2 regions of the Cellulomonas wangsupingiae genome follow, and region 2 is predicted to be linked to the other one. Evidence: predicted binding sites of a transcription regulator. Region 2 holds the regulator's gene; the other holds the start of a gene.
The links. Region 2 encodes HspR, which represses chaperone genes until heat shock. Its sites were predicted from a motif close to AAGTTGAGTCNNNNNGACTCAACTT; they were not measured.
Positions count from the first base shown of each region.

Region 1: a site for HspR is predicted at 2,708-2,732, ahead of clpB (ATP-dependent chaperone ClpB). Genes of this name have one in related genera too.

Region 1 covers NZ_CP101989.1:562,613-570,049, reverse strand. The annotation lists gene clpB (ATP-dependent chaperone ClpB) at 46-2,646, opposite strand; gene NP075_RS02795 (histidine phosphatase family protein) at 2,842-3,498, shown strand; gene NP075_RS02790 (alpha/beta hydrolase) at 3,562-4,569, shown strand; gene NP075_RS02785 (cation diffusion facilitator family transporter) at 4,532-5,476, opposite strand; gene NP075_RS02780 (VOC family protein) at 5,713-6,492, shown strand; gene trmB (tRNA (guanosine(46)-N7)-methyltransferase TrmB) at 6,515-7,240, shown strand; gene NP075_RS02770 (LysR substrate-binding domain-containing protein) at 7,237-7,437, shown strand, end outside.
Region 2 covers NZ_CP101989.1:454,310-461,746, forward strand. The annotation lists gene NP075_RS02230 (MOSC domain-containing protein) at 1-555, shown strand, start outside; gene NP075_RS02235 (hypothetical protein) at 765-1,160, opposite strand; gene dnaK (molecular chaperone DnaK) at 1,633-3,492, shown strand; gene NP075_RS02245 (nucleotide exchange factor GrpE) at 3,489-4,121, shown strand; gene NP075_RS02250 (DnaJ C-terminal domain-containing protein) at 4,240-5,229, shown strand; gene NP075_RS02255 (heat shock protein transcriptional repressor HspR) at 5,267-5,713, shown strand; gene NP075_RS02260 (cytochrome P450) at 5,659-6,897, opposite strand; gene NP075_RS02265 (MFS transporter) at 6,894-7,437, opposite strand, start outside.

The DNA.
Region 1 (7,437 bases), 110 kb from region 2:
GAGCACCGCGCTCGAGCGTCGAGTACCGCGCTCGGCGGGGGTGGGTCAGTGGGTGGGGGTGAGCGTCAGGCCGCCCTCGCCCAGGTCGACGTGCAGGGTGTCGCCGTCGCGGATCTCGCCGGCCAGCAGGCTGCGGGCCAGGCGGTCGCCGATCTCCTTCTGGACCAGGCGGCGCAGCGGACGGGCACCGTACGCGGGGTCGTAGCCCTCGAGGGCGAGCCACTCGCGCGCCCCCTCGGACACGTCCAGCGTGAGGCGACGGTCGGCGAGGCGACGGCCCAGCGACTCGACCTGCAGGTCCACGATCTGCCCGATCTCCTCGATCGACAGCGCGTCGAACAGGACGATGTCGTCCAGCCGGTTGAGGAACTCCGGCTTGAACGCCGCACGCACGGCCCCCATGACGGCGTCGCGCTTGGCGGCGTCGTCCAGCACCGGGTCCACGAGGAACTGCGACCCGAGGTTCGACGTCAGCACGAGGATGACGTTGCGCAGGTCCACGGTGCGGCCCTGCCCGTCGGTCAGCCGGCCGTCGTCGAGCACCTGCAGCAGCACGTCGAAGACCTCGGGGTGCGCCTTCTCGACCTCGTCGAGCAGCACGACGGAGTACGGGCGCCGCCGCACGGCCTCGGTGAGCTGGCCGCCCTCCTCGTAGCCGACGTACCCGGGGGGCGCGCCGACGAGCCGCGCGACCGAGTGCTTCTCGGCGTACTCCGACATGTCGATGCGCACCATGGCGCGCTCGTCGTCGAACAGGAAGTCCGCGAGCGCCTTGGCCAGCTCGGTCTTGCCGACGCCGGTGGGGCCGAGGAACAGGAACGAGCCGGTGGGCCGGTCGGGGTCGGAGATGCCCGCCCGGGCGCGGCGCACGGCGTCGGACACCGCGGCGACGGCCTTGCGCTGGCCGATGAGCCGCTCCCCCAGCACCTCCTCCATGCGCAGCAGCTTCTGCGTTTCGCCCTCGAGCAGGCGGCCGGCGGGGATGCCGGTCCAGGCGGCGACGACCTCGGCGACCTCGTCGGGGCCGACCTTCTCGGCGATCATCGGCGTCGCCTCCACCGCCAGGTCCGCGTCCTCGGCGGCCTCGGACGCCTCCGCGTCGGCGATCTCCTTCTCGACGGTCGGGATCTCGCCGTACAGCAGCCGCCCGGCGGTCGCCAGGTCGCCCTCGCGCTGGGCGCGCTCGGCGTCGGCCCGCAGCTGGTCGAGCCGCACGCGCAGGTCACCGACCCGGTTGTGGCCGGCCTTCTCCTTCTCCCACCGCGCGTTGAGCGACGCGAGCTCCTCGCGGCGGTCCGCGAGGTCGGCGCGCAGCCGGGCCAGGCGCTCGACGGAGGCGGGGTCGTCCGCCTCGGACAGCACGACCTCCTCCATCTCCAGGCGTGTCACGGCGCGCTGCAGCTCGTCGATCTCGACCGGCGAGGAGTCGAGCTCCATGCGCAGGCGCGACGCGGCCTCGTCGACGAGGTCGATGGCCTTGTCGGGCAGCTGACGGCCGGTGATGTAGCGGTCGGACAGGGTCGCGGCCGCGACCAGCGCGGAGTCCGCGATGGTCACCTTGTGGTGCGCCTCGTAACGCTCCTTGAGCCCGCGCAGGATCGCGACGGTGTCCTCCACGGACGGCTCGCCGACGAACACCTGCTGGAACCGCCGCTCGAGCGCCGGGTCCTTCTCGATGCGCTCGCGGTACTCGTCGAGCGTCGTCGCGCCGACCAGGCGCAGCTCGCCGCGCGCGAGCATCGGCTTGAGCATGTTGCCCGCGTCCATCGCGCCCTCGCCGCCGGCACCCGCGCCGACGACCGTGTGCAGCTCGTCGATGAACGTCACGACCTGCCCGTCGGACGCGGTGATCTCCTGCAGGACGGCCTTGAGCCGCTCCTCGAACTCGCCGCGGTACTTGGCGCCCGCGACCATCGACGCGAGGTCGAGCGACACGAGCTTCTTGTCACGCAGCGACTCGGGCACGTCGCCCGCGACGATGCGCTGCGCGAGCCCTTCGACGACCGCCGTCTTGCCGACGCCGGGCTCACCGATGAGCACCGGGTTGTTCTTGGTGCGCCGCGAGAGCACCTGGATGACGCGGCGGATCTCGGCGTCGCGGCCGATCACCGGGTCGAGCTTGCCGTCACGCGCCCGCTGGGTCAGGTCGACGCCGTACTGCTCGAGCGCCTTGTACGTGCCCTCGGGGTTGGGGCTGGTGACACGCGCGCTGCCGCGCACGTTCGGCAGCGCGGCGAGCAGGGCGTCGCGCGACGCACCGGCGGCCCGCAGCGCGTCGGCCACACCCGACTGCCCGGCCGCGAGCCCGATCAGCAGGTGCTCGGTCGACACGTAGTCGTCACCGAGGCTGCGCGCCTCGGCGTTCGCGGCCTCGAGCGCGGCGGCCGCCTGCCGGGACGCGGACGGCTGCGCGACGGAGGCGCCGGACGAGGACGGCAGGTTGACGAGGATGCCGCGCACCGCGCGACCGAGCGCCCCGCGGTCGGCACCGACCGCGTCGAGCAGCCCGTTGGCGACGCCGCCCTCCTGCCGGAGCAGGGCGTCGAGGATGTGGGCCGGCTCGAGCTGCGGGTTGCCGGCAGCGCTCGCGGACTGGATGGCGTCACCCAGCGCCTCCTGCGAGCGGGTGGTGAACTTCGCGTCCAATGAGACCTCCCTGTGCGGTGTCCGCACGTCGACGTCATGCCTCCTGGGTCAACGGACTCCGAAGTTGAGTCTATTCCGCTCAAGTTCGGCCGCCAACCGGCGCGCAGCCGTCACCCGGGCGTCACGCCGGCGTCGCCGGGACGACACGCCACGCGCCTAGCGTCGGGCCGACCACCGAGAGAGAGCAGGGCACCGATGACCCTCACCATGACGCTCGTCCGCCACGGCCGTACGCACTTCAACGCCCGCCGCATCCTGCAGGGCCGCTGCGACTCACCGCTCACGCGCGACGGCCGGGCCGGCGTCCGCGCCACCGCCCGCCACCTGGCCGCGACACCGTTCACGGCCGCGTGGTCGTCGCCGTCGGGACGTGCCGTCGCGACGGCCGTCGAGCTGCTGCGCCCCCACGCCGAGGTGCCGTTGCGCACCGACCGCGGGCTGCTCGAGTACGCGTTCGGTGTCTACGAGCAGCGGCCCGAGCGGGTCCTCGACGACGTCGTCGCGTGGCCGGAGCTCGTCACCGACGTGCTCGCCGGCACGCACCCCGGGCTGCCGGGCGGGGAGCCGGCCGCCGACTTCATGGCCCGCACCCGCGACGTGTTCGCCCGCATCGCCGCCGAGCACGACGACGGGCACGTGCTCGTGGTCGGCCACGGGCTGGCCCTGGGCGCGTACCTGGCGACCGTCGACGAGGTCGGCCTGGTGCCGCTGCCCAACGCCTCGGTGTCGACGGTCGAGGTCGACGCCGACGGGACCGCCCGCATCACCGGGCTCGCGCTCGACGTCGCCGGTCAGGGGCACGTCGCCGCACGGCCGATGCGGACGCCGACGCCGGTGCCGTCGGTCGCCTGAGCGGCGCGGCCCGGCCCGGACGCCCTGCCGCGCCGGCGACGGGCCGCGTGCGAGGATCACCGCGTGGACGACGACGTGGACGCCCGCCCGGCACGCGACCGGTGGGACGCCGAGCGCACGGACGTGCTCGGGGACCGCTGGCGCGCGCGCACACTGCACCTGCGGCCCGACGCGGTCACGCGCCGCACGGGCGTCGACCCGGTGGCCACCCTCGTGCGCAGGGTCCCCGACGGCGCCCCCACGCGGCGCGCCGTGCTCCACCTGCACGGGTTCGTCGACTACTTCTTCCACCCGCACGTCGGTGACGCGCTCGCCGCGGCCGGGTACGACACGTACGCGCTCGAGCTGCGCGACCACGGGCGCTCCATCCGGCCCGGGCGGCCGCCCAACGAGACCACGGACCTGGCCGTCTACACCGAGGAGATCGACGCGGCGGTCCGCGCGCTGCGGGCGGACCACGACGTCGTCGTGCTGCTCGGCCACTCCACCGGCGGGCTGACGGCCGCGCTGTGGGCCGAGGCGCGCCGCGGCCTGGGCCTGGTCGACGCGCTCGTGCTGAACTCCCCGTGGCTGGACGTGCGCGGCACGCTGTTCGAGCGCACCGCGCTGGCCCGCGCGGTCCATCTCGTCGCGGGGCCGGTGCCGCGCCTCCCGGTGCGCCGCATCGCGCCGTACTACGGGCGGGCGCTGCACCGTGACACGGGCGGCGAGTGGGACTTCGACCTCGCCTGGAAGCCGCACGAGGGCTTCCCGGTGCGCGCGGGCTTCGTCCGCGCGGTGCGCCGCGGCCACGCGCGCGTGGCCCGGGGACTCGCGGTCGACGTGCCCGTGCTGGTCCTCGCGTCCGACGCCGCCGGCCCGCACAAGGTCGGTCACGACGCGCTGCTGCGCACCGACTCCGTGCTCGACCCGGCGCAGATCGCCCGTCGCGCGCACCGGCTGGGGGACGACGTCACGTTCGTCGAGGTCACCGGGGGCGCGCACGACCTGGCCCTGTCCACCCCGCCCGTCCGCGAGCGCTACCTGCGCGAGGTCACCGACTTCCTGGCGTCCCGCCTGCCGACGGGCTGACGTCCGGCGGCAGGAGCGACGGCTCCCCCGGCTCGGCGAGCGAGAGCACGGCGCCGACGACCCCGGGCGACGCCCGGACGGCGGCCTCGACCTCCGCGAGCCGGTGCGACGCCTCGGCCTCGTCCGGGTTGCCCACCAGGTCGACCGCCCCGACGAGCACGACCCGGCGCGCCCCGACGAACTCGATCCGCAGCTGCGTGACCCGGGCGACCTGCGGCATCTGCAGGAGGGTCCGCAGCGCGGCCGCCTGCACCTCGGGATCCACCGTCTCCCCCACGAGGAACCGCAGGTTGCGCACGATGAGCACGTAGGCGACGACGGCGAGCAGCAGCCCGACGAGGATCGACCCCAGCGCGTCCGGCACGGCCGAGCCTGTGACCTGGTTGGCCACGATCCCGGCCGCGGCGATGACGAGCCCGACGAGGGCGGCCGCGTCCTCGAAGAAGACGGCCCGCACGGTCGGGTCGGACGTGGCCAGGACGTGCTCGAGCAGACCCCGGTCCCGCCTGCGCGCCTCGCCCCGGCTCTGCCGCCACGCCTGCCGGAACGACACGCCCTCCAGCACGAACGCGACCGCCAGCACCGCGTACGCGACCCCGAAGTCCGTCGCCGGCTCGGGGTCCGCCAGCTCGTGGAGGCCGTGCGTCACCGACACGCCCGCCCCCACGGCGAACAGGCCGATCGCCGCGAACATCGACCACACGTACACCTCGCGGCCGTACCCGAACGGGTGCGAGACGTCGGCCGGCCGGTCGCCCCGCCGCTGCGCGACGAGCAGGAAGACCTCGTTGCCCGTGTCCGCCCAGGAGTGCGCGGCCTCGGCCAGCATGGACGCCGCCCCGGTGATCACGGCGGCGGCCGTCTTCGCGGCCGCGATCAGCGCGTTCGCGAGCAGCGCGAGGACCACGGTGACGGTCGACTCCTCACCCCCGCCGGCGTCCCGCGCGCCGCCGCGACGCCCGGCACGGCCGTGGCCACGGCCCCCCGCGGGCACGTCCTGCGCGCCCGGTCCGGGCGAGGTGTCGGGTGTCACACCCCCGGCCTAGCACGTCCACCCGTGGTGCGCGACGCGGGCCGCGGTGGTTGGCTGTGCTCGCCCTGCCGCGGACGCCCGTCCGCCCCCGACCCCGGAGGACCCCCACCATGACCGTCTGCACGAGCCCGTGGCCCGCCGGTGTCCCCGGCTGGGCGGACATCACCGTCACGGAGCTCGGGCCCACCCAGCGGTTCTACGGCGGGCTGCTCGGCTGGCAGCTGAGCATCGGCGGCCCCGAGACCGGCGGGTACGTGACGGCCACCGTCGACGGGCACGTCGTCGCGGGGATCAAGGTCGCCGACGTGCCGCACCCCGCGGGCTGGTGCGTGTACCTCGCGACGGACGACCTCGCGCAGAGCGTCGCGCAGGGCGTGGCCGCCGGCGGGACGGTCGTCGTCGACCCGGTGACGGTGCTCGACCTGGGGCGCCTCGCGGTGCTGGCCGACCCGACGGGCGCCGTCGTCGGCCTCTGGGAGTCCGGCACGCACACGGGCTGGGAGCTGACCGAGGTCCCCGGCGCGTACGTGTGGGCGGAGCAGATGTCGCACGACCCGGTCACCGCGCGCCGCTTCTACACCGCGCTGTTCGGCTACGAGCAGCAGGACATGAGCGCACCGGACTTCACGTACACGTCGCTGTCCGTCGGCGGGACGCCCGCCGCGGGCATCGGCGGGTACGGGCCCGGGGCCGGCGACGTGCCGGCCGCCTGGACCTGGTACGTCGAGGTCGAGGACGCCGACGGCATCGCCCCGCGCGTCGCCGAGCTCGGCGGCGAGGTCGTCAGCGGGCCGGAGGACACCCCGTACGGGCGCATGCTGCTGGTCCGGGGGCCGGCGGGCGAGGTCGTCGCGCTGCTGCAGCCGCCGCTCGAGGACATCGTCGCCTGACACGGTGCGTAGGGTGGGCGGCGTGCAGCCCGACGTGTTCACCCACCGCGCGTCCGGCCCCCACGAGCCGCTCCGGACGTTCCACCCCCGCCGCTCGCCGCTCGGCACGGACCGCGCCGACGCGCTGACCCGCCTGTTCCCCCGCTGGGGGTTCTCGGTGGACGACCCCCGCGTCCCGCCGCCGCGCACGCGCGACGGGTGGCTCGACCCCCTCGCGCTCTACGGGCGGGACGCGCCCCTCGTCATGGAGATCGGGTCCGGGATGGGCGACGCGACCGCGGCGATGGCCGCGGCCGACCCGGGCCGTGACTGGCTCGCGGTCGAGGCGCACCTGCCCGGCGTGGCGGCGCTGCTCCTGCTCGTCGAGCGGCTGGGGCTGACCAACGTGCGCGTCGCCCACGGGGACGCGCTGCGCCTCCTGCGCGCCGACGTGGCGCCCGGCAGCCTCGACGCCGTGCACGCGTTCTTCCCCGACCCGTGGCCCAAGGCCCGGCACCACAAGCGCCGCCTCGTACAGCCCGCGCACGTCACACTGCTGCGCGACCGCCTGCGGGTCGGCGGCACGCTGCACGTCGCGACCGACTGGGCGGACTACGCCGAGCAGATGCGCGACGTGCTGACGGCCGACCCCGACCTGGTCGGCGGCGTCGTGCCCCGACCCGCGCACCGGCCCGTCACGCGCTTCGAGCAGCGCGGCCTGGACCTCGGCCACGACGTGACCGACGTCGTCGTGCGGCGGGTCCGATGAGGCTGCTCCTGGTGCCCGGCACCAGCCCGGACCGGTGGGCGCGGGTGTGGCGCGAACGCCTGCCGGACGACCCGCTCGACGTGGTGCACGGCTCGCCGTCGGACGCCGTCGGCGCCGTGCTGCGCGGGGACGTCGACGCGGCCGTGCTGCGCCTGCCGCCCGCCGGGGCCGCCACGCCGCCCGCGGGCCTGCCGGCC
Region 2 (7,437 bases):
TTCGCGTCGGTCAAGGACACCCGCCGGTTCCGCCGGCGGGACGCCGTCGTGCGCTACACGGCGTCGACGACGGCGGACGGCCAGGTCGAGGTTCGCTCGGACGACACGAGCTGGCTCGTGGGCGACCCGCTGCTCGACCGGCACCTCACCACCGCCATGGGGAGCGAGCAGCGCATCCTGCCCGAGGCTGCCGTCTCGCACCAGGACGCCGGTGCCGTCTCCCTCGTCGGCACCGCGACGATCGCATGGTGCGCAGCCCGGTGGGGCGGCAGCGACGACCCTCGGCGGCTGCGCGTCAACATCGTCGTGGAGACGCAGACGCCGTTCATCGAGGAGACGTGGGTCGGCCACCAGATCGCCCTCGGGTCCGCCGCGCTGACGGTCGTGGAGCGGATCCCACGGTGCCGGATGATCGATGTCGAGCAGGACGGGACCAGCCCGCGTGCCCCATGGCTCCGGTCGCTCGGCTCCGAGCGAGATCTGTACCTCGCGGTCTACGCCGACGTCAGCCGACCGGGTGTGATCACCCTCGGCGACGAGATCTCTGTGCTCTGAGCCGAGGACGGGCCGCAACATCCGACCGGACAGGGTGCGTCAGGCGACGCTCGGCGCACGGCCCACCGTCGCCCTCCCAGTCAGTCGGAGTGTAGGAACTCATCCGGCTTGTCCGAAGAGCGACGCTGTGACCTGCGATCGGACAAGTAGATGAGACGGCGTTCGTCTCAGCAAGTTGTCCGGATCCTCAGGTACTTGCTCCGCGGGTTCTACATCAGCCTCGGCAGCCCGTACATGAATGCGATGGTGGCGAGAGTGGTGGAGAGGACCGGGTGTGCCGTGACGATCCAGAACGCTTCGGGCCACCGACGGCGGGCGTCCTTCAACCGGTTGATCGGCAGGTTGACCCGCGCCGTAGGGACATCGAGTGGTGCCCAGCGTGCGCGCATGGCTGTGTCGCTGGCGGTGATCGTGTCCCGCACTCGGAGGAGCACACCTCCCGTCGCACCTATGACGAGGTGGTGGTCGACGGCGATGTCAGTGCCCCGGCTGCCCTGGTCGAGGAAGGGCACTGTCTGGACGAGCTCGATGCGGGAGATCCGGGATCGTTCGATGCGCCGCTGACGGCCGGCCCGGCTCCTCCACTGGACAGCCTCGGACGTCACGACCGCTCGCTTCCAGCTGGTCCGGAGTGCTCGCGGGTAGCGGGTGCGAGCCGCGTCCGGCCGCACGCCGAGCAGGAAGTCCACAACGATGCGCCGGACCCCGGGACGAACAGGTCGCGACGATGTGCCTGCCGGGTCGTGTTGGGCCACTTCCACGCATCGGCCTCGACAGGCGCCAACTTCATCGTTCCGCAACGCTCGGCCGACGGCCTGAGCTGCACGGTCGCGACGTCGCCGGTGCCCAGACTGGGGGACGGGGTGGCGTAGGGGGCAACAAGACGGCTGATGCACGAGTAGGCGACACCCGGGAACAAACTCCGCCCACCCAGAGTTGAGCCCATCAGACTCAACTTCCGCCGCCTCCAGTTGCCTCGCGCCCCCGGCGCACCGCAGACTTGAGCCCGGCGGACTCAAGACGTCTCAGACCACAGCACGTCGGAGCCTCACCCGGCTCCAGGAAGAAGGCACACACATGGCACGAGCAGTCGGCATCGACCTCGGCACCACCAACTCGGTGGTCGCCACCCTCGAGGGCGGCGAGCCCACCGTCATCGCGAACGCGGAGGGGTCGCGCACGACTCCGTCCGTGGTCGCGTTCTCCAAGACCGGCGAGGTGCTCGTCGGTGAGGTCGCCAAGCGTCAGGCGGTCACCAACGTCGACCGCACCATCTCGTCCGTCAAGCGCCACATGGGCACGGACTGGTCGGTCACCATCGACGACAAGAAGTACACGGCGCAGGAGATCAGCGCCCGCATCCTCGGCAAGCTGAAGCGCGACGCCGAGGCGTACCTGGGCGAGCCCGTCACGGACGCCGTCATCACGGTCCCGGCGTACTTCAACGACGCCGAGCGTCAGGCGACGAAGGACGCGGGCACGATCGCGGGCCTCAACGTCCTGCGCATCATCAACGAGCCCACCGCCGCCGCCCTCGCCTACGGGCTCGAGCGCGGCAAGGAGGACGAGAACATCCTCGTGTTCGACCTGGGTGGTGGCACGTTCGACGTGTCCCTGCTGGAGGTCGGCAAGGACGACGACGGCTTCTCGACGATCGAGGTCCGCGCGACCGCCGGTGACAACCGCCTCGGCGGTGACGACTGGGACGCCGCGATCGTGGCGCACCTGGTCACCGAGGTGAAGAACACCACGGGCGTCGACCTGTCGAAGGACAAGATCGCCCTGCAGCGTCTGCGTGAGGCGGCGGAGCAGGCCAAGAAGGAGCTGTCGTCCGCGACGAGCACCAACATCTCGCTGCAGTACCTCTCGATGAGCGAGAACGGCCCCATCCACCTGGACACCAAGCTGACGCGCGCGCAGTTCCAGCAGATGACGCAGTCGCTGCTCGACCGCGTGAAGGCGCCGTTCCACCAGGTCATCCGCGACGCGGGCATCTCCGTGAAGGACATCGACCACGTGGTCCTCGTCGGCGGCTCGACCCGCATGCCGGCCGTCTCCGAGGTCGTCACCGAGCTCACGGGCGGCAAGGAGCCCAACAAGGGCGTCAACCCGGACGAGGTCGTGGCCGTCGGTGCCGCGCTGCAGGCCGGCGTCATGAAGGGCGACCGCAAGGACGTCCTGCTCATCGACGTGACCCCGCTGTCCCTCGGCATCGAGACCAAGGGCGGGGTGATGACCAAGCTCATCGAGCGCAACACGGCCATCCCCACCAAGCGGTCCGAGATCTTCTCCACGGCCGAGGACAACCAGCCGTCCGTCCTCATCCAGGTGTTCCAGGGCGAGCGCGAGTTCGCACGCGACAACAAGCCGCTCGGCACGTTCGAGCTGACCGGCATCGCCCCTGCCCCGCGCGGCATGCCGCAGATCGAGGTCACGTTCGACATCGACGCGAACGGCATCGTGCACGTGTCCGCCAAGGACCGCGGCACGGGCAAGGAGCAGTCGATGACGATCACCGGTGGCTCGGCCCTCCCCAAGGAGGACATCGACCGCATGGTGAAGGACGCCGAGGAGCACGCCGCGGAGGACAAGAAGCGCCGCGAGGAGGCCGAGACCCGCAACACCGCGGAGCAGCTCGTCTACCAGACGGAGAAGCTGCTGGCCGACAACGCGGACAAGCTGTCCGACGACGTCAAGGGCGAGGTCCAGGGCGCCGTCACGGAGCTCAAGACCGCGCTCGAGGGCACCGACGTGGACGCCGTCAAGGCGAAGCACGCGGCCCTGCTGACCGCGAGCCAGAAGATCGGCGAGGCGCTCTACGCCAACCAGTCCGCGGCCCCGGCCGCTGACGAGGCCCCGGCGGGCGCCGGCTCGACGACCTCCGACGAGGACGTCGTCGACGCCGAGATCGTCGACGACGAGGACGACAAGAAGTGACCGAGGACCGCACCTCCTCGGGGCGCACCCCCGACCCCGAGGAGACCCCCCGGTTCACCGACAAGCGTCGCGTCGACCCCGAGACGGGCGAGGTGCGCGAGCCCACCCCCGAGGAGGCCGTGCTGGCCGAGGCCGAGCAGGTCACCACGGAGGCGGAGGAGTCGGTCGTGCTCGAGGGCCTCGTCGAGGCCCAGAAGCTCGCGGCCGAGCGCCTCGACGAGCTGCAGCGCGCCCAGGCGGCGCACTACAACCTCGAGCAGCAGTACAACGCGTACGTGAAGCGCTCCAAGGCCGAGGCGATCACCGCCCACGACCGCGGGGTCGCCGCCGTCGCCGAGGCGCTGATCCCGGTCCTCGACGACATCGAGCTGGCACGCCGGCACGGTGACCTGTCGGGCCCGTTCGCGTCGATCGCGGAGAAGCTCGAGGGCACGCTGGAGCGCTTCGGCGTCGTGCGGTACGGCGAGGCCGGCGAGGCGTTCGACCCGGCCGTGCACGAGGCGCTGATGCACTCCCACGCGGAGGACGTCACGGAGCCGACGGTGCAGCAGGTGCTGCAGCCCGGCTACCGGACCCCCGACCGGATCCTGCGGGCCGCGCGCGTCGCGGTCGTGGACCCGGAGGCCTGAGGACCAGCATCATCAGCACCACACGACGCGGGGGCGGCGGCCGGACCACCGGCCGTCGCCTCCGCAGCACCGGGAGAACCACCACGGACACGCAAGCGGACCACAGGAGGGAGGCGCCGTGACCGGCCAGGACTGGATCGAGAAGGACTTCTACGCCGTGCTCGGCGTCACCAAGGACGCCGACGCCGCGACCATCAAGAAGGCGTACCGCAAGCTCGCCCGCCAGCTGCACCCGGACCAGAACCCGGGTGACGCCAAGGCGGAGGCGCGGTTCAAGGACATCGGCGAGGCGTACGCGGTCCTGTCGGACCCCGAGCAGCGCCAGCAGTACGACCAGCTGCGGGCCATGGCCGGCGGCGCCCGCTTCACCGCGGGCGGTCGCGGGGCCGGCGGCACCGCGGGCTTCGAGGACGTGTTCGGCGGCATGTTCGGCGGCGGGGCCAACGGCCCCGGCGGGCGGGTGCGGTACTCCACCGGCGGCGCCGGCGGCGCGGGCTTCGAGGACATCCTCGGCGGCCTGTTCGGCGGTGCCGGCGGGTTCGGCGGCGCCCGCGGCCCGCAGCCGGGCATCGACCTGACGGCGACGACGACGCTGCCGTTCCGCACGGCCGTCGAGGGCTCGACCATCTCGCTGTCCGTCGAGGGGCGCACCGTCAACGCGCGGATCCCCGCGGGGGTGCGCGACGGGCAGAAGATCCGGCTGCGCGGGAAGGGCCGGCCCGGCGACCCGGGTGCCCCGGACGGCGACCTCGTCATCACCGTGCACGTCGAGCCGCACCCGGTGTTCACGCTCGACGGGACCAACCTGCGGGTGACGGTGCCCGTGGCGTTCGACGAGGCGGCGCTGGGCGCGACCATCGAGGTGCCGGCGCTCGACGGGTCGACCGTGCGCGTCAAGGTGCCGGCCGGCACGCCGTCGGGCCGCACGCTGCGCGTCAAGGGCAAGGGCGTCGCGACGTCCAAGGGCACGGGCGACCTGCTGGTGACCGTGCAGGTCGTCGTGCCGCAGAAGCTGTCGACGGCCGCCAAGGAGGCCGTGCAGGCGTTCGGCATCGCGACGTCCGGCGAGGACGTGCGCGCCGAGCTCATGGCGCAGGCGCGGCGCTGACACGACAGGACGAAGGGGACGGGCGAAGGGAGGGACGATGGACGAGGACTCCAAGGTCTACGTGATCTCGGTGGCCGCTGAGCTCGCGGGCATGCACCCGCAGACGCTGCGGCAGTACGACCGCCTCGGCCTCGTCCGTCCCGCCCGCACGCGCGGCCGGGGCCGCAGGTACTCGATGCGTGACATCCGCATGCTGCGCGAGGTGCAGCGCCTCTCGCACGACGAGGGCGTGAACCTCGCCGGCATCAAGCGGATCCTCGAGCTCGAGGAGGAGGTGCAGGCCATGCGCCGGCAGGTCGAGTTCCTGCGCACGCTCGTCGACCCGGGCCGCCGGGTGTTCCGCGCGGACCCGACGGGCAACGTCGTGGCCGACCGGTTGCACCCGCTGGCCGAGGCGACCGCACCGCGGCCCACCCGCTGGGTGCCGCGTCAGCTCACCTCGGGACCGCCCCGCCGCGGCCGTGAAACCGGCGCGGTCGGCTGAGTCCTCGCGGGGCCCAGCCCCACGGGCAGCGTGGACAGGCCGTGAGTCGTGGCGCTGTCGACGGACGCGAGGTCGTCGGCCGCGACGCTGATGCGGGCCTCCGGGAAGCGGTGGACGAAGCCGACGAGCGCCCGCTCCGCCAGCACCACCGCGAGATGCTGCCCGAGGCAGCGGTGCGCACCGTGGCCGAACGACAGGTGCCGGTGCGGTGTGCGTGCCAGGTCGAGGGACTCGGCATCCGCGTACTGCTCGCGGTCGCGGTTCGCCACCGGTGGGGACGAGAAGACGACGGCTCCCTCCGGCAGGTGCGTGCCACCCAGCACCAGGGGGGCCGTGACGCGTCGGACGACACCCAGGTTGTTGGACGGGACGTACCGCAGCAGCTCGTGCACGGCGACGTCGTGCGGGCCGGCGAGCAGACCGTCACGCGCGTCAGGGGACTCCAGGAGCAGCCGCAGCGCCATCGCGAGGAACTGCACGACCGGGACGTCGCCTCCGATCTGGAGCGACACCAGCACGCTCGACAGCTCGTCGTGCGTCAGCCGGCTGTCGGCGCGGAGCCGGGCGACGACGCCCGCAGGGTCGAGGTCGTCGCTCGCGGCCACGGCGTGGGCGGCTCGCCACGCGTCGAACACGGCGGCTCGCCACGCGTCCTGGTCCAGCTCGGGCGACTCCATGCGCTCGATCGCCTCGGTGAGGGCGCGGTGGTCGGCCTCGCTCGTTCCGAGCGTGAGTCGCATCATCCGGCGTGCCAGCGGGACGCAGTACTCCGCCACGAGGTCGGCGTGCCCCGGTCCGGCGACCAGGTCGTCGAGGGTGTCGTCGACCATCTCCGCGACCCGGGGGGTCAGGGTGCGCGCGGCGCGCGCGGTGAAGTGCGGGACGACGACGCTGCGCACCGCCGCGTGGTCGGGGCCGTCCAGACCGAAGAACCACCCGGGTACCTCACCGCCGCCCTCCCGTGGTGGTGCCGCGTTGATCGACGAGCTGAGACGTTCGTCGGTCAACGCCGCCCGCACGTCGGCGTCCCGTGTCAGGAGGTAGGCCGTGCTGCCGCCGGGGAAGGTCAGCAGTCCGACGTCACCGCGGTCGCGCAGCTCCTCGTACTCGCGCGGCGGCGCGAACGGGCACCGTCGCGTCGTCAGCTCGGGCAGCGGGACCGGCGTCGGGGCGTGGCCGGTCACGGCTGCTCACCTCCCGCCCGAGCGGGCGCGTCACTCGTCGAAGGCGACGTCTGCGCCGTCGGGTCGAGGGCGCCGGCAGGCGTGGTGACCGGGCGCGCGAGCAGGAGCGGGGAGACGGCCGCGAGAAGAGCCAGGAGCGCGACCCCGGAGATGCCGGTCGCCGTCGTGATGCTCGTCGCGGACCAGAGCACGCCGAAGACGGCGTCGGTGAGTGCCATCGACAGCCCACCCGCGACTCCCATGATCGACACCATGGTGCTGCGGAGGTGGTCCGGGAAGGTCGCGTGCGACCACATCCCGACGACGGTCAGGACGAACCCCAGGGCCGTCTGGCCGACGACCAGCGTGACGACGACCGCCGCAGCCCCCCATCCCGCCGTGCACAGGACGGCCGCCAGGGTGAGCGTCCCCACCGTGACGGCCGCGCGATGACGACGCTCCCCGAAGCGCGCGAGGGCGGCACCACCCGCCGAGGCGACGGTGAAGACGACGAGGACCGCACCGAGCGACGGGACCGGCAGCCCGGCCTCGACGGCGAGC